DNA from 4 places in the Halomonas aquatica genome. Region 2 is predicted to be linked to each of the others. Evidence: predicted binding sites of a transcription regulator. Region 2 holds the regulator's gene; each other region holds the start of a gene.
The links. The regulator FNR, encoded in region 2, switches genes on or off when oxygen is low (the NO sensors DNR and NnrR bind a similar motif). The targets are predictions, from matches to a motif close to TTGATNTANATCAA.

Region 1 (7,293 bases), on a different contig from region 2:
GTGCGATATACCAACGTCGTCTTGTGGCCGGTTTAGGCCCGGTCGCCCATTATAGTGGCGATTCGGTGTGCCGGGTCAACGCGGGCCCGGCGCATGCCAAGTGGGGTCGAGTTGCGTATAATACTTTCCGCCAATGCCCCGAGGACAGGTCTTCAGGAATCCCCATGAGCGAGATGCACTTCCCTACGGCTTCCCGAGAAGCGCGGCGGCCCGAGACGCCGATGACCCGCTACCGTGCCGATCTCGAGCGCCGGGACTATCAGTATGATGACGCCCAGTGGCAGGCGGTGGCACACCTGCAGCGACTCTATGAGGAGTTGGTGAGCACCCCGGTCTCCCGGGTGGCACCGCCGAAGCGCAGTGGCGGCCTCTCGTCGCGGGTGGCCGGCCTGTTCGGGCGTCGCGAGCGCGCCGAGCCCGCCGAGCCGGCGCTGCCCGCCATCAACGGGCTCTACTTCTGGGGGGGAGTGGGGCGGGGCAAGACCTACCTGATGGATACCTTCTTCGAGACGCTGCCCTTTCCCGAGAAGATGCGCACCCATTTCCACCGGTTCATGCAGCGAGTGCACAACGAACTCGAGCACTACAAGGGCGAGAAGAACCCGCTCAGGCTGATCGCTGCAAAGTTTGCGGCGGAGACTCGCGTGATCTGCTTCGATGAGTTCTTCGTTACGGATATCACCGATGCCATGATCCTGGCCAACCTGCTCGAATCGCTCTTCGATCATGGCGTGGTGCTGGTGGCGACCTCCAATATCGTGCCGGGAGACCTCTACAGGGAGGGGCTGCAGCGGGCCCGTTTCCTGCCGGCCATCGATCTGCTCGAGCGTCACTGCGAGGTGGTCAACGTGGACTCGGGCGTCGACTATCGGCTGCGTGTGCTGGAGCGTGCCGAGATATTCCATGCACCGCTCGATGACGAGGCCGAAACGGAACTGGCTCGCAGCTTCCGCGAGATCGCCGGCCACGAGGGAGAAAAGGGGGTGCCCATCGAGATCAACCGCCGTGTGCTTCGCACCCGCCAGCTTCACGACGACGTGGTGTGGTTCGAGTTCTCCGAACTCTGTGACGGACCGCGCAGCCAGAACGACTACATCGAACTGGCGCGTGAGTTTCACAGCGTGCTGGTCTCCAACGTCACTCGCATGAGCGGGGCCACTGACGACCGCGCGCGCCGCTTCATCAACATGGTCGACGAGTTCTACGACCGCGGCGTCAAGCTGTTGATGTCCGCCGAGGTGCCCGCTGAGGAGCTCTATCGGGATGGGCGCCTGGGGTTCGAGTTCCAGCGAACCCTCTCGCGTCTCCAGGAGATGCAGTCCCATGACTACCTGGCGCTGCCCCACAAGCCATGACCCCCTTCCCCTGCGGGGCTGGGGTCGTGTAGAATGCGCGCTCGCACGACTGTTATGCCGTCCTCGGGGCGGGGTAACCAAGAAAAATAGGGATGGTTCCATGCCGTACAATCGGCGGCAGAACCCAATACATCGAATGGTGATTCATCCATGAAGACGTTCACTGCCAAACCGCAGTCCGTCCAGCGCGACTGGTACGTTGTCGACGCTGCTGACAAGACGCTCGGTCGTCTGGCCACCGAGATCGCTCGCCGCCTGCGTGGCAAGCACAAGCCGGAATTCACCCCGCATGTCGATACCGGCGATTACATCGTCGTGATCAATGCCGAGAAGGTGAAAGTCACCGGCAACAAGGTCAATGCCAAGACCTACTACCGCCATACCGGCTATCCGGGTGGCCTGCGCTCCATGAATTTCGAGAAGATGATCGCCCACGCACCGGAGCGTGTCATCGAGTCCGCCGTCAAGGGCATGCTGCCGAAGGGTCCCTTGGGTCGTGCGATGTACTCGAAGCTCAAGGTCTACGCCGGCACCGAGCATCCGCACGCTGCCCAGCAGCCGCAAGAACTGAACCTCTGAGGGAGTCTTCGCCATGACACAGCAGTATTACGGCACCGGGCGCCGCAAGACCTCTACCGCCCGCGTCTTCATGAAGCCGGGGACCGGCAAGATCACCGTCAACAGCCGTGAGCTGGACCAGTACTTCGGTCGCGTCACCGGCCGGATGGTGGTTCGCCAGCCGCTGGAGCTGACCAACACCCTGGGCCAGTTCGACGTCTACGTCACCGTCAAGGGTGGCGGTGGTTCGTCCCAGGCCGGCGCCATCCGTCACGGCATCACCCGTGCCCTGATGGTGTATAACGAGGACTTCCGCCCCCAGCTGCGCGAGGCGGGCTACGTCACCCGCGACTCCCGCCAGGTCGAGCGCAAGAAGATCGGTCTGCGCAAGGCGCGTCGTCGCCCGCAGTTCTCCAAGCGCTGATACGCACCTATTGTCGCAAGAAAACGCCCAGGTCCAGCGACCTGGGCGTTTTTTGTTCCGGATCAAGAATTTGTCGCCGGGTTTTCACCATGGTCGTGGAACCTTTCCTTGTGCGGGGCGACACGTTTTTTTACCATAGACTGCATTTAGTATCCGTGGTCGCGGGGGATTCACTGCCCGTGATGGAACAACGGGTAAGCTGATGGGAGAAACCTGAATATGGCAGATAACGGCGTAAACAAGGGTCGGCGCCGTTTCCTCGTAGGTGCCACCACCGTCGTGGGTGCGGTGGGTGCCGTCGGGGTTGCGGTCCCCTTTGTGGCTTCCTGGCAGCCTAGTGCCAGGGCGAGAGCAGCGGGTGCCCCCGTGCAGGCGGATGTGTCTAAGCTCGAGTCCGGGCAGCGCATGACCGTCGAGTGGCGCGGCAAGCCGGTGTGGATACTCAATCGTTCCCCGGAGATGATCGAACGTACCGAATCGATCGAAGCCGCGCGGCTGGCTGATCCGGAGTCCAGCGTGCCGCAGCAGCCCGCCTACGTGGAAGGCCCGCTTCGCTCCATCAAGCCCGAGATCGGCGTGCTGGTCGGTATCTGCACCCACCTGGGCTGCTCGCCGCTGTTCAAGCCCGAGCCGAATGCCGAAGGGGTCGGCGTGGAGAACTGGCCGGGCGGCTTCTTCTGCCCCTGCCATGGTTCGCGTTTCGATCTGGCCGGTCGAGTGTTCCGCAACGTGCCGGCACCGACCAACCTCGAGGTGCCGCCTTACCGCTTTGACAGCGATGTGCTGATCACTGTCGGCGAAGATGAGGAGACTGCCTGATGGCTAACCCGAACAAGGTCAAGGCGGAGCGCGGGTTCATGCGCTGGGTCGATGACCGCTTTCCGGCCACCCAGATGTGGCAGGACCACATGGCGAAGTACTACGCGCCGAAGAACTTCAACTTCTGGTACTTCTTCGGTTCGCTGGCGCTGCTGGTGCTGGTCAACCAGATCCTCACCGGTGTCTGGCTGACCATGAGCTACAACCCCTCCGCCGAAGGCGCCTTCGCCTCGGTCGAGTACATCATGCGTGATGTGGAGTACGGCTGGCTGATCCGCTACATGCACTCGACCGGCGCGACGGCCTTCTTCGTGGTCGTCTATCTGCACATGTTCCGCGGGCTGCTCTACGGCTCCTACAAGGCGCCTCGCGAGCTGGTCTGGATCTTCGGCATGACGATCTACCTGGCGCTGATGGCCGAGGCCTTCATGGGCTATTTGCTGCCCTGGGGACAGATGTCCTACTGGGGTGCCCAGGTCATCATCTCGCTGTTCTCTGCGATCCCGGTGATCGGTCCGGACCTGACCCAGTGGATTCGGGGTGACTTCCTGATCTCCGGCATCACACTCAACCGCTTCTTCGCCCTGCATGTGGTGGCATTGCCTATCGTGATCCTGGCGCTGGTGGTACTGCACATCATCGCCCTGCACGAGGTCGGGTCCAACAACCCCGATGGCATCGACATCAAGAAGAAGAAGGATGAGGCCGGCAAGCCGCTGGACGGCATTCCCTTCCACCCGTACTACACGGTGAAGGATCTCGTCGGCGTGGCGGTGTTCCTGTTCGTCTTCTGCGTGGTGATCTTCTACTTCCCGGAAGGGGGAGGGTACTTCCTCGAGAAGCCCAACTTCGAGCCGGCCGACCCGCTGAAGACGCCTAACCATATCGCGCCGGTATGGTACTTCACGCCCTTCTACGCGATCCTGCGCGCGATCACCTTCTCGCTGTTCGGCCTCGACGCCAAGTTCCTCGGTGTCATCGCGATGGGCGCGGCGATTGCGGTGCTCTTCGTGCTGCCGTGGCTCGATCGAAGTCCGGTGAACTCCATGCGCTACAAGGGCTGGATGTCCAAGGTCATGCTGGCACTGTTCGCGATCAGCTTCGTGATCCTGGGCGTGCTCGGGGTATTGCCGGTCACCGAGGGGCGCACCCTGCTGTCCCAGGTGTGTACCGTCATCTACTTCGCCTTCTTCCTGCTGATGCCGTTCTACACCCGGCTGGAGAAGACCAAACCCGTTCCGGAAAGGGTGACTGGCTAATGAAAAAGCAACTGTTCGCACTGCTCTTCGCGCTGGTGCCGATGGTCGGGTTCGCCGCCGGAGCAGGTGGCGTCAATCTGGAGGAAATGAACCCGGACCTCGAGGACAAGGCCTCGCTGCAGAACGGCATGAAGCTCTTCGTCAATTACTGCATGGGCTGCCACTCCCTGGAGCACCAGCGGTTTGCGCGTGCCGCCGAGGATCTGGATATGCCCCAGGGCCTCGTCGAGGACAACCTGATCTTCTCCCCGAATCTGGCCTTCAATGACCAGATGCATATCGCCATGGGCAGCGGCGATGCGGAGAACTGGTTCGGTGCTCCTCCCCCGGACCTTACTCTGGAGGCACGACTGCGGGGCACCGACTGGATCTACTCTTACCTGTTGAGCTTCTACAAGGATCCTTCGCGGCCCACCGGCGTCAACAATGCGGTCTTCCCTCTGGTGGCCATGCCCAACGTGCTGGAGCCGCTTCAGGGGGTGCAGGAGAAGGTCTGCGCTGCCAGTGACAAGCCGGTGGCAGGGGCCGAGCTGGATCCGCTGACCGGGAAGTACCAGTCCTGCGAGACCCTGCAGGTCACCCAGCCCGGCGAGATGGAGCCGAAGGAGTTCGAGACGGCGGTCTACGACCTGACCAACTTCCTGGCCTATGCGGGTGAGCCGTCCAAGCTGCAGGCCCAGTCGCTGGGACCCAAGGTGCTGATCTTCATCTTCATCTTCGGCGTCATCGCCTACCTGCTCAAGCGCGAGTACTGGCGCGACATTCACTGATCCGTTGGCGACGTAGAACCCAGGGGCGCATGGCCGCAGGCCGTGCGCCCCTGTGGTGTACGCCCGATACCGGGCAGCATGATCGCCCTCAAGGCGGGGCCGGTCGTGTTATCATCTCGGCACGAACTGATGCGAGGATTGTTACATGGGTGTAGTGGCCAAGCGGTCGTCGATGATCTTCTACTCCGGAGGGGATGACCATTACAGTCATCGTGTGCGAATCGTGCTCGCCGAGAAGGGCGTGGCCGTTGATATCGTCGAGGTGACTGACGAGCAGCACCCGGAAGAGCTCGCCGACCTCAATCCCTACAACAGCGTGCCCACGCTGCTCGATCGCGACCTGGTGCTCTACGAATCCAAGGTGATGATGGAGTATCTGGACGAGCGCTTCCCACATCCGCCGCTGCTGCCGGTGTATCCCGTGGCGCGTGCCAAGAGCCGGCTGTGGATGCACCGCATCGAACGCGAATGGTGTCCACTGGTCGAGCAGATCCAGAGAGGCGCCAAGAAGGACGTGGAGAAGGCTCGCAAGGAGTTGCGCGAGAGCCTGGTCGGCATCTCGCCGATCTTCGAGGACATGCCCTTTTTCATGAGCGAAGAGTTCACGTTGGTGGATTGCTGTCTGGCGCCGATCCTCTGGCGCCTCCCGGCGCTGGGCATCGAGCTGCCCGAGAAGCAGGTCAAGCCGCTGCTGAGTTACATGGAGCGCCTGTTCGATCGTGATGGCTTCAAGGCGGCGCTCAGCGAGAACGAGCGCGAGATGCGTTCCTGATCTTCTTTTCATCCCCCGGCACGGCCGGGGTCTCACCCCAGGAGGGCCAATCATGCAATCGAGCCGTCCCTATATTGCCAGGGCCCTTTACCAGTGGCTGCTGGACAACGAGTTGACGCCTTATATCGTCGTCGATGCCGAGCAGGAGTGTGTCGAGGTTCCCCGGCAGTTTGTCCAGAATGGCCAGATCGTGTTGAACCTTGCGCCGACGGCCATTCGTGACTTCTCCCTGGAAAACGACGCTGTCAGCTTCTCGGCACGTTTTGGCGGCCGTCCCATGCAGGTGATGGTTCCCATGGAGGCATTGATCGCCATCTATGCCCGGGAGAACGGCGTGGGCATGGTCTTCGGCCATGAGCCGGTACTTCCGGTAGAGGCCGCCGAGGCGGACGATTCCCCGTCGCTCAGCGAGGTGGAAAGCCAGGTCGATGCCGGTGAGGGCGAAGATGGTGACGAAGCAGCCCGGCCGCGCAAGGGGCGTCCCTCGTTACGGGTCATCAAGTGAGATGATCGCCAGCTCCTGACGGGGCGAGGCATCTACACACAACGGCAGGCCATGGGGCCTGCCGTTGTGCGTTCCGGGGGCGGTCAGTCCAGGTAGTCGAATACCTTGACGATTCTCTGCATGCCGCCCACGCCGCTGACGGCCTGGACGATGCGCTCGGCCTCATTGCGTGTGACGATGCCCATCAGGTAGACGCTGTTGTTTTCGGTGATTACCTGGATGCGGCCCGAGTCGATCTCCTGGTTGGCCACCAGGTTGGTGTTGATACGGGTCCGCAGCCAGGTATCGGCAAGGCGCTGTCCGGCCGGCAGGTTGGCGGCGATGGAGAGTTCATTGTGCACCTCGCGCACGTTGCGCACCTGGCCGGCCACCTGCTCGGCCTTGCCCCTGAGCTCCTCGCTGGGGACCTGGCCGGTGAGCAGCACCACGCCATTGAAGCTGTCGACGTTGATGCGGGCATCGCCCAGCCGGGCATCGGTGCGGCCGAGGTTGTGGGCGACCTTGGTCTCGATGCTCTCGTCCTCGACCTGGGTGCCGAACGTGCGCTCCCCGTAGTTCTCGTCGATGGTACCGGGGTTGGTGACACCGGTGACGGCGGTACAGCCGGCGACGCCGAGGGCCAGGGAGAGCAGCAGGGGCGTGATCAGGGAGGTCTTGGTCATGGTATTACTCGCTTGTCCCGAAGAGTTGTTCATCGATCAGGTCGCACAGGCAGTGGATGGCCAGCAGGTGGACCTCCTGAATACGTGCCGTCGAGGTCGCCGGCACCCTGATCTCGCAGTCGTCCTGACCCAGTAACGAGGCCATGTCGCCCCCGTCGCGGCCGGTCAG
Region 2 (7,293 bases):
CATGAGCATCCTCTACCTGCTGATTCCCCTCTCACTGATCCTGCTGGGGCTGGCGGTCTGGGCCTTCTTCTGGGCCGTCAAGCACGACCAGTTCGAGGATCTCGAGGGCCCCGCCTACCGCATCCTCTTTGACGAGGACGAAAACGACCGTCCCAAGGAGCAGCGGCCGTCGTCCGATCCTGAAGGGATCCACGACGAGGACCGCCACCACTGATGGACCCCACCGGCCTCGACCTGCCGCCGCTGGCCGCAGCCTTCATCTTCGGCCTGCTCGGTGGCGCCCACTGCATCGGCATGTGCGGCGGCATCATGAGCGCCCTGACCTTCGCCGTTCCCCCCAGCATGCGCAGCCCGGCACGACTCTCGGGCCTGCTGCTGGGCTACAACCTGGGCCGTATCACCAGCTACATGACGGCCGGCGCCCTGGTGGCCGGGCTCGGCACACTGGTCGCCCTCAGCCCCCAGGCGCGCCTGGTGCTGCAGGCCCTGGCCGCGGTGATGCTGATCCTGATGGCGCTTTACATCGCCGACTGGTGGAAGGGCCTGCTGCGGGTCGAGGCCCTGGGACGCCGACTCTGGAAGCATCTCGAACCGCTGGGGCGTCGCCTGATGCCGGTCGTCAGGATCCCCCAGGCCTTAGCTCTGGGGGCCGTCTGGGGTTGGCTGCCCTGCGGCCTGGTCTACTCCATGCTGGCCTGGAGCCTGGCGATGGCCGATCCCTGGCGGGGCGCCGCCCTGATGGGCGCCTTCGGCCTCGGCACCCTGCCTGCCCTGCTGGCCACCGGCCTGGCGGCTCGCCAGCTTGGCTCCCTGATCCGCCACCCGGCCACCCGGACCCTCGCCGCGCTATCGATCATCGCCTTCGCCCTATGGCAGGTATGGACGCTGCTTCCCGCCACAGGGACCCACTGACGCCGGCGGCGATTCCGGCTTAGCTTGACACAGCTCAACGCGGCTCGAGATCCATGTCACTAGCATGAGGGCATGTTCCAGCGGAGTGCAGACCATGCCTGCTCGCGCGTCAGCCGCCGACCGTGACGGGGCCCTCTTCTCAGCGGCGTCGCCGGCCCCCGCCTATGCCTTCTACCCCACCACCCATGCGCTGAGTGACGATATCGGTGCCGAGGACTATCGCCAGGCGCTGGAGCACAGCAATGCGGCGGCACGCCCCCTGGCACTCTACGTCCATCTGCCATTCTGCCGGCAGGCCTGCTTTCACTGCACCCGCCAGCCGGTCATCACCTCGGATACCCGGCTTCCCGAGTCTTATCTCTCACGCCTCGACCGGGAGATGGTCCTGATCCGTCGCCACCTGGATCCCGCACGGGAAGTCCGCTCCCTGCATTGGGGTGGGGGCACTCCCACCTTCCTGGGCCTGAACCAGCTGAGTGACCTGATCGATCGACTGGATGCCCGCTTCCGGTTGGCCAGCGATCGAGGCAGGGAATATCTGGTCGAGATCGACCCACGTGAGGCGGATGTCCTCACCCTGCGTCATCTGGAAGCGCTGGGCTTCAACCGCCTGAGCCTGGAGGTGCTGGACCTGGATCCCGAGGTCCAGCAGGCGATCAACCGCATCCAGGGACGCGGTCTGACCGAGCAGCTGATCGACGAGGCAGAACGGCTGGGGTTCCACTCCGTGAACCTGGACCTGATCATCGGCCTTCCCCGCCAGACCCGGGACGGCTTCACCGCCACGCTTGCGCAGGTCATCGCCATGGCGCCGGAACGGCTGTCGCTGTTTCACTACCGCCACCATCCCGAACGCTTCCCGATCCAGAGACACATCCGCATCGCGGAGCTACCCGGCCCACAGGAGACCCTGGCGATGATGGATACGGCCTACCGGATGCTCGCCGCCGCGGGCTATGTCCATCTTGGCAGGGAGCGCTTCGCGCGGAGTGACGACCGCCTGACCAAGGACCGGCTGGCGGGGAGGAAGTGCGAGCGCCATGACCTGCTGGGGCTGGGCGTCACGGCCGTCTCCCGCCTGGAGGACCTGCATGTCCGCAACCCGCTGACCCTGGAGGCCTATGAGGCGGCCCTGGACCAGGGCCGCCTGGCCACCGCCGCCGGACACCGACTGAGCCTGGACGACCGGCTGCGCGGCGCCGCCATCGAGACGTTGATGAGCGAACTCACCCTGGATCTGGCGGCCCTCGGCGACGCTTTCGACCTGGACGCCGAGGCCCATCTCGCCGAACCCCTGTGGCGCCTGGCAGTGGCCGAGCGGGAGGGACTCGTCGAACGCCAGGACCAGCGACTCCTTGTCACGGCCAAGGGACGGCTGCTGGTCCGCCAACTGGCCACGGCCTTCGACGCCTATCCCCTCACGCCCTTGCCCAGGCAGTCATCACACGCCTCCTGAGGCATGTCGAGGAGGACTTTGCCGATGGGCGACAATCCCTCCATACTGTGGCTGGAGTCGTCATTCATGGAGGACAGCATGGCCGACACCGCTACCGGCAGCCCCCGTACACTATTGAACGAGACCCGCTGTCAGACCTGCAGCCTCAGTTCCCTCTGCCTGCCGCTGGCGCTCGAGTTGCAGGACATGGACCAGTTAGATGCCATCATCCGCCGTCGCGCACCGCTGAAGAAGGGAGATTCGCTGTTCCGTCAGGGCACCCCTTTCACCAGCGTTTTTGCAGTGCGCTCCGGCAGTCTCAAGCAGATGACCACCGAGGGCGGCGGCGAGGAACAGCTGACCAACTTCTATCTGCCCAGCGAGTTGGCAGGACTGGACGGCATCGGTGAGGCAAGCTATCCGGGCACAGTGGTGGCGCTGGAGACCACCACCGTCTGCGAGATCCCCTTCGACCGGCTCGAAGCCCTCTCCGAGACCCTGCCGGAGCTAAGGGGCCAGCTCTATCGCAGCATGAGCAAGGAGATGCGCGACGATCGCCGCATGATGCGCCTGCTCTCACGAAAGACCGCCGACCAGCGCCTGGCCACCTTCTTCACCAACCTGTCGGACCGCTTCCGTCGCCGCGGTTACTCCCCCTTCAGTTTCCGGCTGTCCATGTCCCGTGCCGATATCGGCAACTACCTGGGGCTTGCGGTGGAGACCGTCAGTCGCATCCTGGGCCGCTTCCAGACCCAGGGTCTGGTGGCCGTGTCCGGCCGCGAGGTGAACATCCTCGACCTTGAGGCGCTGATCGAGGTGGCCGAGCAGGAAGGCTGCCGTTGAGAGCGCCCATCAATTTCCGACCTCGACGACCACTCTTCACCTCGACAACTACTCATCTCTGCCCAGAAAAAACCCCAGCGGACCGTTCCAGTCGCTGGGGTTTTTCTTGACCGCGCGGACCTCTACGGCTCGTTGTGGAGGTCGATTCTGTCGGCCTGCATGCGGTCCTGCTTCTCCTCGAGGCCGGTGAAGTCGAAGAGCGCCCGGTCTGCCAGTTGCGAAGGTGCCACGTTGGTGACGGCCTTGAACATGCTCTCGAGTCGTCCGGGGTGAGTCTTCTCCCACTCCGCCAGCATCTCCTTGACCACCTGGCGTTGAAGGTTCGGCTGGGAGCCGCAGAGATTGCAGGGAATGATCGGAAACTCCATCAGCCGGGCAAACTCTGCGATGTCCGCCTCCCGACAGTAGGCCAGCGGGCGGATGACCATGTTCCTGCCGTCGTCCGAGAGCAGCTTGGGCGGCATCGCCTTGAGGCTGCCGCCGAAGAACATGTTGAGAAACAGGGTCTCGAGAATGTCTTCGCGATGATGCCCCAGCGCCACCTTGGTGGCACCGATCTCCTCGGCGAAGCCGTAAAGGGAACCGCGCCGCAGCCGAGAGCAGAGGGCACAGGTGGTCTTGCCCTCAGGGGTCTTCTCCTTCACCACCGAGTAGGTATCACGCTCGAGGATACGATAATCGACCCCGATGCCCGTCAGGTAATCGGGCAGCACGTGCTCGGGAAAGCCGGGCTGCTTCTGGTCCAGGTTGACCGCCACCAGGGAGAAGTTCACCGGTGCGTTGCGCTGCAGGTTGCGCAGGATCTCGAGCAGGGTATAGCTGTCCTTTCCCCCGGAGAGGCAGACCATCACCCGGTCCCCCTCATGGATCATCCCGTAGTCGATGATGGCATTGCCCACCTGCCGACGCAGCCGCTTCTGCAGCCTGTTGAATTCGCGCTTGCCTCGCGCATCGAGGCCTTCTGTGAGGGTCGCCGGTTCGGCGGGGCGGGAAGCGGAGTCGCGGGGGTCGAACATGAGGGCGTCTTGCATGGTCTCGGCGCTGCCTGGGCGGCTGGAAATGACGGGCGACTATCCTACCATCCTCGCCGCGACCAGGCGAAACGGCACCGGACCGCGCCAGGAATCAGCAGAAACGCTCGGCCTGCAAGAGGCTGTGCGCCATGCGCAGGTGAATCAACGCCGTGGTGACGGCATCACCCAGCGCCGTGTGCCGCCCCATCACCGGCACCCCCAGACGCTCGGCCACCTCCTCGAAGTGCGGCCGGATGTCCAGTTCGGGGCAGCGGCGACGCAACTGGCGATAATAAGCCTGCGCCACGTCGATGCCGGCATTGGGCAGGTCGAAACCGAACCGGGGCCGCAGGTAGCGGTTGAGGATGGCCAGGTCAACATCCAGGCGCCAGCCGATCAGGGGTCGATTTCCGACGAAGTCCAGGAACTGCGCCAGTGCCTCGTCGATGCCGGTTCCATCGTCCAGGTCGATGCCACGCAGGCCATGGAGTCGAATCGAGTCGCCGCAGAGGCTGGCGGGGCGCGCCAGCCGCAGGTCAAGGGAATCGCTGGTCAGGACCCGGTCGCCACGCACACGAACCGCCGCCAGCGAGACCAGTTCAGGCTCGCGGGCATCGTGGCCGGTCGTCACACAATCGATGGCGACCATCTCTTCCCCGGTATAGGGAGCGAAGAGCCAGCCATAGTCACCGTTGGCCTGTCGCCGTCGGTCAGCGGCGCGCCGCAGGGCCCTGAGCATCAGGACACCTCCTGTTTATCATGGTGATCGTTGGATGTGGAGATCCGAGTCGAGGCGCGTCACGCGTCAGGAGTACTCGAGGTGGAATCGATGTGACAGCCGCTGCTTGAATTCCTTGACGATGTGCAAGGCCTCGCGAAGCAGGTCCCGTTCCAGGGAGGAAAGTTCCTGAACCACCACCCGGTCAGGCTCCTGGCGCCGGCCGTCCGGATCCTCGAGGCGCTCGAGCTGCTGCCGGAGTCTCATCTCGGTGAACAGCGACAGGGCCTCGCCCAGGTCCTCGGCAAAGCGCTCATCCAGCCGACCGTCGACCACCAGGGCCTCGAGCCGGTCCAGGGTGGAGGTCGCCTTGATGCCTCGTTCGAGTGCCAGAGTGCGCACTCCGTGGACGATGGGGAAGATGCCCCCCTTCTTGATGTCGACGCCATGCTGCGGCTTCTTCAATGAGCCGAACAGAGTCAGGGGGGTGGAAAAGCGCAGGGCCGCGCGGGCGAAGTAGGAGAGCAGAATCTCGTCCCGGCTGCAGCGCTCGAAGAGCTCCTCGCGCAGCCGCTCGAGCAGCGCCGCATTGCCGGCCACCGCATGGGCATCGAGCATGATGGCAAGGTGCATGAGGCTTTCCCCGTCCCGGCTAGCCGCCCAGTGCGCGATGCGGCCACGCCACTGGGTCTCGGTCCCCACCCATTGCGGGTTGGATACCATGATATTGCCGGGACAGGGCGGGTAGCCCAGCTCTATCAGGGTCTCGGTGAGGCGTTGCATCTGCTCCTGGCAGTCAGGCCACTCAAGATCGTCGGACAGGATCAAGCCATTGTCCTGATCGGTCTTGAGGATCTGTTCGCCACGCCCCTCGCTGCCCATCACGATCATGCAGCTGTCGCGATGGTAGCGCTCGTCGATCAGAAACTCCCAGGCCTTGTTCATGATGCGTCCGTTGATCGCGGCCAGGAGCCCCATGGCGAAGCGCAGCTTGACGCCCTGGGCCATCAGCGCATTCACCAGCTCCGGCGTGCGACGACTGGCGGCGGCCAGCGTCTCCAGGCTGTTCGCCTGCTCCACCTGCAGGCTGACCACATAGCTGCGGCTGGAGAAGTAGCTGAGCACATCGGTCAGCTCCACCACGCCGCAGGGCTGCTCCTGCTCCATGACCACCACCCGCTCCACCTTGAAGCGCGTCATCTGGACCAGCACCTCGAACAGGTACTTCTCTGGGGTCGCCGTGACCAGTTCGAAGTGAGCGACCGCCTTCACCGGACTCTCCTGAGCCAGGCCCTGAAGGACCAGGGCATTGAGCAGGTCGGTCTTGGTGACCATGCCCGGCCCGTTCTCACCCTTTACCAGCAGGCTGTCGGCGTGGCTGTCATTCAGTGTGTGTACCGCCTCCGCAATACTGGTCGTGGCCTCCACGACCAGGGGGGGACGCATACACTCGCTGACACGGGCGAGCATGAACCCCGCCATGGTGACACCGCCCTCGGCGCGGTGCTCGGCGAGCAGCCGGGTCTTCTCGGCCAGGCGCTGGCGGAAGAACTCGGCAAAGGCCGGATAGGCCTTGCAGAGCTGTTTGAACAGCCCCTTGGGCAGCAGGTAGCAGAGGCACTCCTGTTCGGCCCTGAAGCGGTAGCGGCTCTTTCCGTTGAGGATGCTGATGGCCCCGAACAGGTCCCCGGCCGTGTAGTGGCCGATATGCGATTGCGCGCCCGGCAGGGTCGGGTCCAGCTCGGCGACCTCCCCCTTGTGGATCAGAAAGACGTTCTCACCCGCCTGACCGGCATCGAGGATGATCTCTTCACGGTCGAAATAGGCCAGGTCCATGCCACTGCGGACGCGCTCCCTCCCTTCCTCGTCCAGAAAGGTGAAGGGGGGGTGTGAAAGTTCTACATCGACCATGGGGCTGTCCTCATCGCGCGGCTTACACCACCCCGCTGACCTCGGTGCACTTGGCTTCCATCGAGGGTTCAAGATAGCAAAGTCGTGATTCCGCAAAGACCTAGACAATCGTCCTATCCTGGCCGTCTTAGACCATCGTCAAACGCCGCCGGCTAACTCGCATCAACCCACCGACTTTTTCGGGCTATACCATCGTCCTATGCTCGGCCAGGCCAGGATACAACCACGCCCAAAAACATACTACAACCCATTGATTATTATCTTATTTTAAAGATATCAGTCCATCGGTATCTTTTCATGATACGAAAGTCTGGGATTTATTTTAGCCGTTTGCTGGCCACTATTACGCCTGAGCCATACAGGGCAATACCGCGTCGACACTTGCGCCTCGAACGTCGCGGGCAACCCGGTAACAAGCCGGTACAGATTCCGCCATCAAGGCTGGCTCCGTCGGCACGACT
Region 3 (7,293 bases), on a different contig from region 2:
ATCGTCACCATCCGCATGACCCTGACCGCCCCGGGCTGCGGCATGGGCGATGTGATAGCTGCCGACGCCCGCAACAAGATTCTCGGCGCCCCGCAGATCAGCAAGGTTCATACCGAGATCGTGTTCGATCCTCCCTGGAGTCGTGAGATGATGAGCGACGAGGCAAAGCTGGAACTGGGGATGTTCTAGCGCCTTCTGCGGGGAGACCCATGCGCCTGCCAGTCTGGAAGGTCTTCAAGGCGGTACTGATGTCGCTGGGAGCGCTCTCGCTCCTGGCAGGGGTGCTGTTCGTGCTGGCCAATTTCTATGTGCTGGGCCGGACCCTTGGCCTCATCGAGGCGGAGCCGCAGCAGTGCGTCAGCGAACCCGTGGGCATCGTCTTCGGCACTTCTCACTGGACGCGCAGCGGGGATCGCAATCCGCACTTCGAGGGGCGCATGGATGCTGCTTCCCGACTGATCCAGCTCGGACTGGTCGACCATCTGCTGATCTCCGGCGACAACAGTACCCGCTACTACAACGAGCCGGTCACCATGTGGCGTGACCTGCGTGGTCGCGACGTGCGCGATGAAGACATGACCCTGGATTATGCTGGCTTCAGCACTTTCGACACCCTGTCGCGGGCACGGGATGTCTTCGGTGTAGAGCGGGCGCTGCTGATCACCCAGGACTGGCACCTGCCGCGGGCGTTGTTCATTGGCAAGGCGTTAGGCCTCGAGGTGCGCGGCTGTGCCGCTCCGGAGCACGTGGTGTCCGGGCTGTGGCGATTGAAGCTGCGGGAATGGGTAGCTCGGGTGGCCACCCTGGGGGATCTCTACGTGTGGGGGCGTGAGCCGCATTTCCTGGGGCCGCTGGAGCCGCTGGACATCATGCCGCGGGAACAGGATCGCCTGCTCTTGCCGCCGGGGATGTTCAGTGTTTCTGGTGCTCCGTCTGGAGACGATACAGCTCGCGAATCAGAGCCCGACAGTCCTTCCAGCAATTCTCGATGACCGGCTCGATAGTCTCGGGCAGGGGATGCGTGAAGAGCGTGGAGAGCGTCTGCATCAGCACCCGCTCCTGTTCCAGCAGCTCACCGATCACCACCAGGCTCTCGTTGCCGACGAAGCTCTTCAGGCGGCTCCACAGCCACATGTAGTCGTCACGCTCGACATCGGCGTCTCGGGGCAGCAGGTTGAGGTGCTTGCGCGCCAGATCCTGCAGCTTCTGCATGCACTTGGCCCGAGCCTCGTAGTGGGGCTTCAGGGTGTCACGCAGAGAGGGGTCCAGGCGCTCAATATTGTCCTGGAAGTAGTCGATGCTGTCGGCCATCGCCTCGAGGGCGCTGTCCATCGCCACCTGGCGATTGTCGAGAAACATGAGTTGTCACCTCCTTCGGTGACGCAGATTGTGGGGCTGTCGCCCTGCATTTGCCACCCCCGGGGCTCAATAAATTGGGGGTTCCCCGCTAGCCTTAGGGGGAAATTGTCATCCCTTGGGGCGGGGCGGGGCCTTGAACCGCGGGGCGGCGTTGCGCTCCAGATGCTCGATGATCAGGCCGGCGATGTCCTTGCCGGTGGCCGTCTCGATGCCCTGCAGGCCCGGCGAGGAGTTGACCTCCATGATCACCGGGCCATGGTTGGATCGCAGCAGGTCGACGCCGGCCACTCGCAGTCCCATGGCCTTGGCGGCCCGGATGGCCGTGGAACGCTCCTCCGGGGTGATGCGGATTGTGGTGGCGCTGCCACCACGGTGCAGGTTGGAGCGAAACTCCCCCTCGGCGGCCTGTCGCTTCATCGAGGCGACCACCTTGTCGCCGATCACGAAGCAGCGGATATCGGCGCCCTTCGCCTCCTTGATGTACTCCTGCACCATGATGTTGGCCTTCATGCCCATGAAGGCCTGGATCACGCTCTCGGCGGCCTGGTTGGTCTCGGCCAGTACCACGCCGATCCCCTGGGTGCCCTCCAGAAGCTTGATAACCAGCGGGGCGCCCCGGACCATGGTGATCAAGTCGGGGATGTCGTCCGGGGAGTGGGCGAAGCCGGTGATCGGCAGCCCCAGCCCCTTGCGTGACAGCAGCTGCAGCGAACGCAGCTTGTCGCGGGATCGTGTGATGGACACGTTGTCGTTGATCACGTAGGTGCCCATCATCTCGAACTGTCTCAGTACCGCGCAGCCGTAGAAGGTGATCGAGGAGCCGATACGCGGAATAACCGCATCGAACGGCTCTAGCTCCTGGCCCTTGTAGTGGATCGAGGGATGGTGCGAGGCGATGCTCATGTAGCAGCGCAGGGTATCGACCACACGTGCGGTATGCCCCCGTTGCTCGGCCGCCTCGATCAGGCGCTGCGTGGAGAAGAGGTTGCGATTGCGTGACAGCAGCGCGATATGCATTCAGGACTCCTGGGTCGATACAGAGAGAGGGAAGGTCAGGGTTCGCCGTGCAGGAAGGCAACGCCTGGCGCCACCAGCAGGCGGCGCAGCGCTCGACGCCCCAGCAGCATGGGGTGGCGCATGTCGCGGCGGTCGGTCAGGCTGAGTTCCACCGGGAATTCCATGGTGCCCAGTTGCATCATCGTACGGATCACGAAGCGCCACTCGGCCTGGCCGTTGGAGCTTGTCACCTGTCGCCTGTCGTGCAGGTGCATGCGGTGGACGTGGGCTGGCGTGCCGGGGCCTCCGCTGCGGGTGGTGAAGCTGACCCAGAGGTGGCCATCCTCCTCGAAGGACTCGATGTCCTCGGCATGCAGCGCCGAGGTACGGGCGCCGGTGTCGGCCTTGGCGCAGAGGCTCAGGTGAAGCTCCGGCAGGTTGACCATCTCGCGGCGACCGATCACCGCCTTGGGCGTAAAGGGCAGTTCTTTCATCATCTCGCTCCCAGGTTTCTGCGCTCAGCGTGACAGGCCTGCCAGGCGTCGGCCAATCGCGGAATCCGCCTCGGCCTCGCGTAGCGTCATCAGCAGCGGCAGACGCAGCCGCGGAATCAGCGCCAGGTCGCGGGCCACGGCCATGAAGTCGGCCGCGGGGGCCTCGGCCAGGCGCGTGAGGAAGCGGGGCAGGCGCTCGGCGTCCTCCAGGTGGTGCCAGCCGCGCCCGGCCATGGCCGCCAGCAGGTCGGGGCCGCAGGCATCCGGGTCGTCGAGCAGGGCATCGAACCAGGCGCCGGCCTGTTCGGTCGCGGCGCCACTCATTGCCCGCACGCAGGCGCAGAAGGTCTCGATATCGCCGCTGGCGCCTGCGGCCTCCCCGCGCCGGCGCAGTGCCTGTGCCAGGTCGACGTCGATATCGACATGCTCCAGACAGTAGCACAGCGAGGTCAGTACCTCGCTTGGCAGGGCGTCGAGGTGGGCGGCCAGCGCCCGGCGAGAGGTCTCGTCGCTGCGCACCACGGCATCGGCCAGACCTTGCAGGCCCAGGGCACGCCAGTCGATCGCCTGCTGCCCGGTCAGGTAGGCCTCGGCAGGTTCCAGGTGCTCACTGGCCGGCAGGTCGGCATCCAGGCTGGCGCGGGCATGCAGTACGGCCTGGAAGGGCAGCGAGGGGCTGAAGGCCAGCGGGTTATCCTTCATCAGGTTGTCGATCTCATCGCTCTCGGCACGGCCGAGGCCCTGCACGCTACGGCCGAGGGTCTCCAGCAGGCGTTGCACGAAGGCGTCTCGCGGGGCCGGGTCGATGTGACCCTGCTCATCCAGCGGCAGGGCCAGGAACCAGATCAGCGGGTCTTCCAAGTCTCCCAGGCGGAAGACCATGGCCAGGCGAGCGGTTCCCTGCCACGGCGCCGGCCAGGCCAGTTCGCCGGCCTCGAAGGCGGCCAGGGTCTCCAGCGCGCAGGGTTCGACCCGCCGACCCAGGTGGTAGAGCCTCACCTCGGCACCGCTGCGCTGGAAGAAATCATGAAGGCTGTTGATAGGTTGCATGCTGTCTCCGTATCACGAACCGTGCACTCTACCGCGCCGTCTGGGTGCTGTCAGCCGCCCGAGGACGTCGCCTCGACGAACATGAGCTGATCATTTCCTGACCAGTCGGCGCCATCACGCATGAGACGTGGGCAGGCGACACCTTTCCAGCGTTTATCCACAGGGCCGTTCAGGATATCTGTGCACTGTGCAAAAGGTGGGTGGTGGTCGTGGCCCAAGGGGTGGAAAAGCTCAAGAGGTGGAAAACCTTCGGGGTGGCCAGCGGCGGGGACGAACGGGGATAATGGGACCACATGCACCGAAGAGATTGTTCATGACGACCGTTCACGACGAACTCGGGACCGCGTTGCGCGAGCTCGAGGCCACCATGAAAGCCGCGAGCCTTTGGCGTATGGAGCGCCCCGACCCGGACGCCTTCGACAGCGTCCAGCCGTTCTGCATCGATACCATGAGCCTGCCCCAGTGGCTGCGCTTCGTCTTCATCGTGCGCCTGGAAGCCCTGGTCGAGGCACGTTCGCCGATGCCGGTGAAGTGCGACGTGGCACCTGCGGTGGAGGCCTGGCTCACGCAGGAGGGAGCCCGCGCCAGCGACCGGCTGCTGTTGTGCCGCGTTGTCGAGGAGATCGACCGCCTGGTCACCGAGAATTGAGACCGTCACATGCCTTACTATTTCGCCTATGGCAGCAACATGAACCCCGCGCGGGTCGCCGCCCGGATTGGATGCACCCGCCGCGTGCTGCCAGGTGTGCTGCACGACCATGTCCTGCGCTTCGACAAGGCATCGAAAGTGCCGGGCATCGCCCATGCCAACGTGTCGGCATCGGCCGGTGAACGGGTGGAGGGGGCGCTGTTCGAGCTCGAGCACCCCGGGCAGATCCGGGACATGGATCCCTTCGAGGGCTATCCCCACGAGTATGACCGCCATCGCCTGCCGGTCGCGACGCGTGAAGGAACCATCGAGTCCTGGGTCTACATCGCCGCGCCGGGCACCACCGCCGGAGCGCTGCGGCCGGCCCGGGAGTACCTCGTGCACCTGCTGGCCGGGGAGCCCTTCCTGACCCCCGATTATCACGCCCGCCTTGCCGGGGTGGAGGCGGTGGCCGGGCTGGATGAAGCTACCCTGGCGGCCCTAGGTCTCTCGCGACATACCCCGCGCTGAACGCTGTCCTGATTCAGCCCCAGATGCAGACGCCAGACGCGACAAGGCCCGCCGTAAGGCGGGCCTTGCACGGTTCGGGAGAGGGCGATCAGAAGCGGAAGCTGAGGCCCGCCATCACCACCACCGGGTCGATCTCGACCGTGCCGACATCCTGGCCGGCCACGGTCGCATCCGTGTCGATATCAAGGTACCAGGCCGCGGCGTTGAGCGCCCAGTTGTCGTCGATCAGCAGGTCTACGCCCAACTGGCCGGCGGCGCCCCAGGAGTCATCCAACTCGATCGACAGCCCATTATTTAGCTCCTCGTCTGAGAAGCGGGTGTAGTTGACGCCGACGCCGGCGTAGGGCTGAACGCGGGCATCCGAGCCGCCCAGAGGGTAATACTGCAGTGTCAGGGTCGGCGGCAGGTGATCGGTTGAACCATTCGTCACGTCCTCGACCTGGAAGCCATGGTCGAAGGGCTCGGCGGCCAGCAGCTCCATGCCCAGCTTGTCGGTGAAGCGATAGCCCAGAGTGAAAGCAAAGGCGCTGTCGTCGTCAACGTTGACGTCTTGTGAAGAGAGAGCCGCATCAGCAAAGGAAAGATCAAGGCTTCCGTTGTCGCTCTTGGGCTCGACCTTGGCCACGCCCACGCGGGTGAAGACGTCGCCGGCGCCATAGGCGAAGGCCTGGGTGCTGGCGGTGAAGCCGGCGGCGGCAAGGCCGGCGGCGAGCAGGGCGGGAAGGGCATTCTTTTGCATGGGTCTACTCCTGGTTTGGGGAGGGCGGCAGCGGGCCGCGTTAGAGAATGCCAGCAGTCTAGCGATGCCTCGCTGGTGCAGCATTGATCCAGCGCAAGAATTTGGCGGCATCGGATTGCAGGCGAAAAACGAAGACGCCGGGCCATCTGGCCCGGCGTTTGATGATGTCTGTCAGGAAGGTCAGAAGCGGAAGGTCACCCCGCCGCCGATCGTCATCGGATCGATCTCGGCCTCGCCAATGTCACTGCCGTTCAGCTCGACATCCGCATTGACGTCCGAATACCGGGCGAAGGCCCCGACCAGCAGGTAGTCCGTGACGGCGAGGTCCACGCCGACTTGACCGGCGAAGCCATAAGAACTGTCGATGTCCAGTCCGTCCAGTTCCTCCTCGGAGAAATGGGTGTAGTTGAGACCGGCGCCCAGATACGGCTGTACCCGGGAGGTGGTGCCGCCCAGCGGGTAGTAGTTGACCATCAGGTTGATCGGCATGCGATCGACACCACCGATGCCGGTATTTCCCAGCGCCAGGTCGTGTTCGACGGCCTCGGTGCCGTTGAGCTCGATGCCCAGCGCGTCGCTGAACAGGTATCCGACACCATAGGCAAATCCGCGCTCGTCGGAGACATTCAGGTCTGTGCCAGCTACTCGGCCGTTGTCGTCTGCGACCTCGGCCTTGGCGATGCCGCCACGCACATAGATATCACCGGCCTGGTAGGCCATGGCTACCTGGGTGGTGACGATGCCGGCGGCGGCGAGGGCGGCAGTGGCGATCAGAGTCTTCGATTTCATGGTCATGCTCCTTGTTCATCAAGAGTGCTTACGCCCGTCAGGCATCGAGTTGGCGCATGCGGGATTCTAGGGAACGGTGTATTTCAACGTCTTGTAGAACTTTTTTATCAACCTGATAGCCCAGCAGGGCGCTTTCTTTGCGATATAGCTGTACAAACAGTAGCTCGACAAACAATACTTGTATAATAATTTTTTCTTTTCCTGCCTGGCGCCTCGCCAGTTGGCCCGGTTTCGGCTTCACTGAAGGAGCGTGATGTCATCGGAGCCGCTCATGGTTGGCCGAAATCTCCGTGCCGGGTCTGCCCTCGGCATGATCGATGGAGCGATGTTGCCGCTATGTCTGGCGGCGGGGGTGGCGGTGTGGCTGCTGCTGCGTCCCGATCTCATCCAGGCGTTGCCGTTGGTGTGGCGGTTGCCGCTGATCGTGATCGGTGCCTGGGCGCTGGGGGCGGCCTTCGTGCGACCGCTGGCGCTCGAGGTGGGAGAGGGCTGGCTCTGGCGTCAGGCCGGAGCTCCCTGGAGTCACCTGGCCCTGTGGGTGTTCGCGGGGGTGATCGTGAGCCTCTCCATCCTGGGGTGAGCCCTTGACGAGGAAAGCCGCCCTCGGGCGGCTTTCGTGTTGCCTACCCCAGGCGATCAGGCCAGGGTGTGATTCTCGTGGTCGTGTGACTCTCGTGATCAGAGCGCTGGTTATCGTGGCGGCCATA
Region 4 (7,293 bases), on a different contig from region 2:
CGATCGCCCTGGTCGGAGGCGGACTGGTCCTGGGCACCCTGGTGACCAAGGGACTCTACGAGCGGCGGCTTGAGCAGCGCCTGCGCTCGGTGGTGGCCTCCCGCTGAGGACCGCCGTCGACATCCACAATGGGGGCGGGCGCGATGCTCCCATATCCTGGCCATAGATTTGAATTATCAGGTCCATGATCCCATTCAATTTACGCTATCGGAAGATGCGGGCTACACTGCGCCGCGTATCGTTATCCCCCATTAAACGAAAGTCGAAAGGAGCATCATCGAATGTCCCTGCTGAACACCGAAGTCAAGCCGTTCAAGGCCACCGCCTTCCACAATGGCGAGTTCGTCGATGTCTCCGACGAGAGCCTCAACGGCCAGTGGAGCATCTTCTTCTTCTATCCGGCCGACTTCACCTTCGTCTGCCCCACCGAGCTGGGTGACCTGGCCGACAACTACGAAGCGTTCAAGAAGCTGGGCGTCGAGATCTACAGCGTCTCCACCGACACTCACTTCACCCACAAGGCCTGGCACGACAGTTCCGAGACCATCAACAAGCTGCAGTATCCGATGGTGGCCGACCCGACTCACGCCATCTCGCGCAACTTCGAGGTGCTGATCGAGGACGCGGGCATCGCCGAGCGCGGCACCTTCGTGGTCGACCCGGACGGCAAGATCCAGATCATCGAGCTGAACGCCGGCAACATCGGCCGCAACGCCGAGGAGCTGCTGCGCAAGGTCAAGGCCGCCCAGTACGTGCGAGCCAACCCGAACGAAGTCTGCCCGGCCAAGTGGGAAGAAGGCGAAGAGACCCTCTCTCCCTCTCTGGACCTGGTCGGCAAGATCTAAGATCTGCCCTGCCGGCGGGGCCGACCCTGGCCTCGCCTGTCCCCGCCCGGGTATCCCCTGCCCGGGCCCTGATTGCGGAAGCAAGAGCGAACCGGGCCTCCTCATGCGGGATGCCGCGGTCTCCTCTTGCCTCCACCCCGAACCCGAACATGAAGGAATGCCGCTGTCATGTTGGACGACAATCTGAAAAGCCAGCTCAAAGCCTATCTGGAAAAGGTCACTCAGCCGTTCGAGATCGTCGCGTCCCTCGATGACGGCGCCAAGTCACAGGAACTGCACGGTCTTCTCACCGACATCGTCGGCCTGACCGACAAGATCACCCTGAAGCTCGATGGCCAGGATGCCCGCACGCCCTCCTTCGCCCTCAACCGGCCCGGCGAGGAAACAGGCGTGGTCTTCGCCGGCATCCCCATGGGTCACGAGTTCACCTCGCTGGTACTGGCGCTGCTGCAGGTCGGCGGTCACCCGCCCAAGGCCTCCGACGAGGTGCTCGAGCAGATCAGGAGCCTCGAGGGCGAGATGCGCTTCGAGACCTACTTCTCGCTCTCCTGCCAGAACTGCCCGGACGTGGTCCAGGCGCTGAACCTGATGGCGATCTTCAACCCGAACGTGCATCACGTCGCCATCGACGGCGCGCTGTTCCAGGACGAGGTGAAAGAGCGCGAGGTGATGTCGGTGCCGAGCGTCTACCTCAACGGCGAGCCCTTCGATCAGGGCCGGATGGGCCTGGAGCAGATACTCGCCAAGGTGGATACCGGCGCCGCCAGGCGCGAGGCGGCCAAGCTCAACGAGAAGGACGCCTTCGACACCCTGATGATCGGTGGCGGGCCCGCCGGCGCCGCGGCGGCCGTCTATGCCGCGCGCAAGGGCATCCGCACGGGCGTTGCGGCCGAGCGCTTCGGCGGCCAGGTGCTCGACACCATGGGGATCGAGAACCTCATCTCGGTGCCCCGCACCGAGGGCCCCAAGCTGGCCGCGGCCCTGGAGGAACACGTCAAGGAGTACGAGGTCGACATCATGAACCTGCAGCGTGCGGTCAAGCTGGTGCCGGCCACCCGGCCCGGCGGCGAGCACGAGGTGCAGTTCGAGTCCGGCGCCAGCCTGCGGTCCAAGACCCTGGTGCTGGGCACCGGCGCCCGCTGGCGCGAGATGGGCGTGCCCGGTGAGGACGAGTATCGCAACAAGGGCGTGGCCTACTGCCCCCACTGCGACGGCCCGCTGTTCAAGGGCAAGCGCGTGGCGGTGATCGGCGGCGGCAACTCCGGCGTCGAGGCGGCCATCGATCTGGCCGGCATCGTGGGCCACGTGACCCTCATCGAGTTCATGGATGAACTGCGAGCAGACGACGTGCTGCAGAGAAAGCTCGCCAGCCTGTCCAATGTGGAGGTGATCAAGGGCGCCCGCACCACCGAGGTGTTCGGCGACGGCAGGCGCGTCAACGGCCTGACCTATGAAGCGCGCTCTACCGGCGAGCTGCACAAGGTCGACCTGGAAGGCATCTTCGTGCAGATCGGCCTGGTGCCCAATACAGAGTGGCTGCAGGATTCGCCCATCGAGCTCTCCGAGCGTGGCGAGATCGTCGTCGATGCGCGCGGCATGACCTCGGTCCCGGGCATCTTCGCCGCCGGCGACGTGACCACGGTGCCCTACAAGCAGATCGTCATCGCCATGGGGGAAGGCTCCAAGGCCGCCCTGGGTGCCTTCGACTACCTCATCCGCCAGTGATCCACCGGCCCGGGCGTCGATGACTCCGGCCTTCCCCTCCATGCCCCCGTCGGTGAGCCCGGCGGGGGCATGGTCGTTAATGGACAGATGCCAGAGGCAGCGTCAGTCGTGCAGCCAGAGGAAGGGCAGCATCGATACGCCGAGCACCGCGACGACCAGAAGGGCCAGCAGCAGGGTGCGGATCGGCTGGCGCCTCAGGCGTCGCCACAGGGTCGGGGCCTCGCCGTGCTCGACCAGGCTGGCATGCTCTCGACGTACCCGCTCACCGAGCGTCTGCTGGTAGTCGTCGAGCAACGCGCGGGCTCGCTCCTTCTCATCGTCATCGCTGAGCCAGATGGCCGCCACACCGAGCCCCCAGAAGCCGGCCCGGGTCTCGAAGGTCGCGATGCCGTGCTCGTCGAGGAGTCGACGAACGTCCTCGGCCTCCTCGTCGGGCACGTTACGAAGGTGAAACAGCAGCTCGGCCACGTCGTTCTCCTCGGTTGCTCTCCCCGGCCGGGGAGCCGGTCATGGTCTCGTGTCGCCCGCGATCTGTTCGCAGAGGCGCTCCATGCGTGCTATCGCCTCGCCGGCCCCTTCCAGGGCGAAGACCATGAACCAGGGGTCGTCCTCGCCACGCATGATGCGCAGGCGCAGCAGCTCGCCGTCGCCTATCTCGTCGAGCAGCAGCGAAAGCTCGGGTACCGCGAAGCGCACGTAGAAGCCGCTGTCACCGCGCTCGGTGACGAAGGCGGCACTGCCGCTGTGGATGGTCTCGTGATCGACGCGCAGGTCGGCGGGCACGCGGTTCACGGTGGCGCTCTCGGGCTGGTTCTCGTCGAGCTCCACGCGCAACTCCAGCCAGGGCAGGTCACAGGCCCAGGCACTGGCATTGACGCTGAAGATGGCGTCGCTGTAGCTCAGCTGGTCGATGGCACGGACGTGATGCTCCTCGCCCAGCGACAGCACCAGGGAGTGCCAGCCACCATGGGCCTGGATGTCGTCGGTATTGTAGTCGGTGGCGGCGGCCGGCCCGGTCAGGAACAGGCAGAATGGCAACAGCAGGTTAAGAGGGAGACGGGAGAGGCGGGGCATGGTGGGGGCTTCCTCGGACCGTTGACGCGCCCGAGGCTAGCATGGCTCGGAAGCGCTGTCCCGCTGCCGGCGCTCCGAGGGAGGCATCCCTCCCCTCGGGCTGGCTCGGGCGGGGAGGCCGCCGATGGCGAGTACCCCCCGACTTGACCTGGGTCAGCTACCTCGTGAAGGGTACCGACGGGCCCGGTCGCGGCTGGCATAATTCGCCCAAGCGGTGACGGCCCTGGCCGCCGCCTTTCGGTTCAAGAGGCTCGATTCGATCATGCAAGACACCCTGCCGTTCATCCGTCCCCTGGTCGAGAAGTACGATCGCCCCGGCCCGCGCTATACCTCCTATCCCACGGCGCCGCAGTTCCAGGCGGCCTTCGCCGAGGACGACTACCGGGCCGCGGCCGAGCGCAGCAACCGGGCCGAGACGCCCAAGCCGCTGTCGGCCTACGTGCACATCCCCTTCTGCGAGAGCCTCTGCTACTACTGCGCCTGCAACAAGATCATCACCCACAACCGCGAGCGGGCGGCGGAGTACCTCGCCTGGCTCAAGCGGGAGATCAAGCTCCAGGGGGCGCTGTTCGACGAGTCGCGCCGGATGACGCAGCTGCACTTGGGCGGCGGTACCCCGACCTACCTGAGCAACGACCAGCTAGGCGAGCTGATGGCGGCGCTGGACGCTGCCTTTCACTTCGCCGAGCCCCAGCTGCGGGAGTTCTCCCTGGAAGTGGACCCGCGCACCGTGACCCCGGAGCAGATCCACGAGCTGCGCTCGCTGGGCTTCAATCGCCTGAGCTTCGGCGTGCAGGATTTCGACCCGAGGGTTCAGGAGGCGGTCAACCGCGTGCAGAGCGAGGCCGATGTGGTCGAGCTGGTGGCGGCGGCCCGGGAGGCCGGCTTCCAGTCGGTGAGCGTCGATTTGATCTATGGCCTGCCGCGGCAGACCGTGTCGAGCTTCGACGAGACCCTTGCCAAGATCATCGCCCTGCGCCCGGACCGCATCGCTGCCTACAGCTATGCCCACCTGCCGGAGCTGTTCAAGGCACAGAGGCTGATCCACCCAGAGGACATGCCGCCGCCGGAGCGCAAGATCGAGCTGCTGGAGCTGATCATCCGCCGCCTCACCGGGGCGGGCTTCGTCTACATCGGCATGGATCACTTTGCCCTGCCGGAGGACGAGCTCTCCCTGGCCCGCGAGAATGGCACCCTGCAGCGCAACTTCCAGGGTTACTCGACGCATGCCGACTGCGACCTGATCGGCCTGGGCAATACTGCCATCGGCAAGGTGGGTGACAGCTACAGCCAGAACGTCAAGGAGACCGCCCAGTACCAGTCGCGCCTCCAGGCGGGCAGGCTGCCGGTGATGCGCGGCTACCGCCTGAACGCCGATGACGAGTTGCGCCGGGACGTGATCAACGCCCTGATGTGCCACGGCCGCATCGACGTTGCCGAGATCGAGGCGGCCCATGGCATCGTCTTCCGCCACTATTTCGCCGACGGACTCGAGGAACTCGAGGAGATGGCGGATGACGGCCTGCTGACCCTCTCCGACTCCGTCATCGAGGTACTGCCCGCCGGGCGGCTGATGATGCGCAACGCCGCCATGTCCTTCGACGCCTACCTGAGCCATAGTGAAGGCCGGTATTCACGTACCGTCTGAGCTTCTCTGGGCTGCGGGTTTCAACGCTTTCCGGCCCAGGGTCCGGCCCGGGCGGGCTGACGTCGTTGAAACAAATTTTACCCCATCTTGTGCTTGAGTCAGGTAGTTGGTCTATATATGGTAGTTAGCCCCTGGAGGCGGCGACGTCCTGAACATGGCTTGATGCAGGTCAGTGCGTTCAGAGTATCAGCCCCCCAGGATAGGCGTTTCGGCGGCCCAGCCGCGTCGATGTCACCAGGAGACTCTCATGGCCCTGTCCCTTCCGTTGCTTCTTCGCGCGCCCGCTCCGATTCGTCTCAACCGTACCCCGGACCCCCGCGTTCCTCTGGCCGCACGAGACCGCTGAACGCGGCGATCCCTGACCGATTCAGCTTCACCGACAATGATTCACCGCTCTGGAGACCCCCTACATGAGCACATCCGCCAAGGCCGTCAAGACCTCCAACGAGGTGCCCCTGCAGTTGCCCTCCCGCGACATCTGGGATTCCAAGTATCGCCTCAAGGACCGTCACGGCCACCCCGTGGACAAGGACGTCACCGCCACCTGGGATCGCGTGGCGCGGGCCCTGGCGGATGTGGAGGGCGACAAGGCCAAGGAGTGGCTCCCGAAGTTCCGCTGGGCCCTGGAGAATGGCGCCATCCCGGCCGGGCGGATCATGTCCAATGCGGGTGCCGAAGCCTACAAGCCGGCGGTGAGCCTGATCAACTGCACGGTGTCGCGCACCATCCGCGATTCCATGCATGACATCCTCGACTCGGTGGTGGATGCCGGCATGACCCTCAAGGCCGGCTGCGGCATCGGCTACGAGTTCTCCACCCTGCGCCACAAGGGCGCCTTCGTGTTCGGCGCCGGGGCCGGCACCAACGGCCCCCTGGCGTTCATGGATATCTACGACAAGATGTGCTTCACGGTGGCCTCGGCGGGCGGTCGTCGTGGCGCCCAGATGGGTACCTTCGATGTCGGCCACCCCGACGTGCGTGACTTCATCGAGGCCAAGCGCGAGGCAGGCCGCCTGCGCCAGTTCAACCTGAGCCTGCTGATCACCGACGAGTTCATGGAGGCGGTGAAGAACGACACCGACTGGCCGCTGGCCTTTCCCCTCCACGGAGGTGAGAAGGACGATGTCGGCGAGGAGGAGCTGATCTACCGCGACTGGCCCGTGATCGAGGACGGCTACTCGGTCGACGACGAGGGGCGCGTGGCCTGCCGTATCGTCGAGGTGATCCGCGCCCGCGAGCTGTGGGACACCATCATGTCCTCGACCTACGACTTCGCCGAGCCGGGCTTCATCCTGATCGACCAGGTCAACCGCATGAACAACAACTGGTTCTGCGAGGAGGTCCGGGCGACCAACCCCTGCGGCGAGCAGCCGCTGCCCCCGGAGGGCGCCTGCCTGCTGGGCTCGGTGAACCTGACCCGCTTCGTCATCGACCCCTTCGGCAAGGCGCCGCGCTTCGACTGGGAGCGCTACCGTCAGGTCGTGGCGATCTTCACCCGCATGCTCGACAACGTGGTGGAGATCAGCGGCCTGCCGTTGCCGGGCCAGCGCCGCGAGATCGAGGCCAAGCGCCGACACGGCATGGGATTCCTGGGGCTGGGCTCCACCCTGACCATGCTAAAGATTCCCTATGGCTCACCTGAGTCGCTGGCCTTCACCGAGGAGGTGAGTCGCAATCTGGCCCTGGAGGGCTGGAAGCAGGCCCTCGAGCTCTCCCGCGAGAAGGGCGTGGCCCCGGCACTGGCCGAGGATTACGAGATCACCCCGCGGATGATGCGCGAACGTCCCGAGCTCAAGCAGGACGGCTACGAGGTGGGCGACAAGGTCCCTGGTCGCATCCTGCACGCCCGCTACAGCCGCTATATGCAGAAGGTCGCCGAGGTGGAGCCGGAGCTGGTCGCGCAGCTCGCCGAGCACGGCGCGCGTTTCACCCACCACAGCTCGATCGCCCCGACGGGGACCATCTCCCTGTCGCTGGGCAACAATGCCTCCAACGGCATCG

Region 1: petA (ubiquinol-cytochrome c reductase iron-sulfur subunit) is a predicted target of FNR. The motif match lies at 2,390-2,403, and genes of this name have one in related genera.
Region 3: ABE960_RS13055 (OmpW/AlkL family protein) is a predicted target of FNR. The motif match lies at 5,881-5,894, and genes of this name have one in related genera.
Region 4: hemN (oxygen-independent coproporphyrinogen III oxidase) is a predicted target of FNR. The motif match lies at 3,788-3,801, and genes of this name have one in related genera.

What each region holds. Positions count from the first base shown of each region.
Region 1 covers NZ_JBEGCJ010000005.1:273,498-280,790, reverse strand. Annotated here, with positions in the region: gene zapE (cell division protein ZapE) at 174-1,355, shown strand; gene rplM (50S ribosomal protein L13) at 1,506-1,934, shown strand; gene rpsI (30S ribosomal protein S9) at 1,948-2,337, shown strand; gene petA (ubiquinol-cytochrome c reductase iron-sulfur subunit) at 2,557-3,156, shown strand; gene ABE960_RS12480 (cytochrome b) at 3,156-4,415, shown strand; gene ABE960_RS12475 (cytochrome c1) at 4,415-5,185, shown strand; gene sspA (stringent starvation protein SspA) at 5,331-5,957, shown strand; gene ABE960_RS12465 (ClpXP protease specificity-enhancing factor) at 6,010-6,462, shown strand; gene ABE960_RS12460 (BON domain-containing protein) at 6,546-7,124, opposite strand; gene ABE960_RS12455 (phosphoheptose isomerase) at 7,129-7,293, opposite strand, start outside.
Region 2 covers NZ_JBEGCJ010000002.1:504,963-512,255, forward strand. Annotated here, with positions in the region: gene ABE960_RS05525 (heavy metal translocating P-type ATPase) at 1-5, shown strand, start outside; gene ccoS (cbb3-type cytochrome oxidase assembly protein CcoS) at 2-214, shown strand; gene ABE960_RS05535 (sulfite exporter TauE/SafE family protein) at 214-912, shown strand; gene hemN (oxygen-independent coproporphyrinogen III oxidase) at 1,007-2,368, shown strand; gene fnr (fumarate/nitrate reduction transcriptional regulator Fnr) at 2,447-3,190, shown strand; gene ttcA (tRNA 2-thiocytidine(32) synthetase TtcA) at 3,313-4,221, opposite strand; gene ABE960_RS05555 (3'-5' exonuclease) at 4,316-4,942, opposite strand; gene ABE960_RS05560 (putative nucleotidyltransferase substrate binding domain-containing protein) at 5,009-6,832, opposite strand.
Region 3 covers NZ_JBEGCJ010000005.1:391,039-398,331, reverse strand. Annotated here, with positions in the region: gene sufT (putative Fe-S cluster assembly protein SufT) at 1-189, shown strand, start outside; gene ABE960_RS13090 (SanA/YdcF family protein) at 210-992, shown strand; gene ABE960_RS13085 (hypothetical protein) at 913-1,359, opposite strand; gene rimK (30S ribosomal protein S6--L-glutamate ligase) at 1,468-2,376, opposite strand; gene ABE960_RS13075 (ATP-dependent zinc protease family protein) at 2,412-2,849, opposite strand; gene ABE960_RS13070 (DUF3549 family protein) at 2,874-3,899, opposite strand; gene ABE960_RS13065 (YqcC family protein) at 4,213-4,548, shown strand; gene ABE960_RS13060 (gamma-glutamylcyclotransferase family protein) at 4,558-5,058, shown strand; gene ABE960_RS13055 (OmpW/AlkL family protein) at 5,147-5,797, opposite strand; gene ABE960_RS13050 (OmpW/AlkL family protein) at 5,978-6,586, opposite strand; gene ABE960_RS13045 (hypothetical protein) at 6,858-7,166, shown strand.
Region 4 covers NZ_JBEGCJ010000004.1:114,193-121,485, reverse strand. Annotated here, with positions in the region: gene ABE960_RS09575 (DMT family transporter) at 1-107, shown strand, start outside; gene ahpC (alkyl hydroperoxide reductase subunit C) at 282-845, shown strand; gene ahpF (alkyl hydroperoxide reductase subunit F) at 1,014-2,570, shown strand; gene ABE960_RS09560 (DUF6164 family protein) at 2,673-3,038, opposite strand; gene ABE960_RS09555 (hypothetical protein) at 3,078-3,644, opposite strand; gene hemN (oxygen-independent coproporphyrinogen III oxidase) at 3,907-5,292, shown strand; gene ABE960_RS09545 (adenosylcobalamin-dependent ribonucleoside-diphosphate reductase) at 5,703-7,293, shown strand, end outside.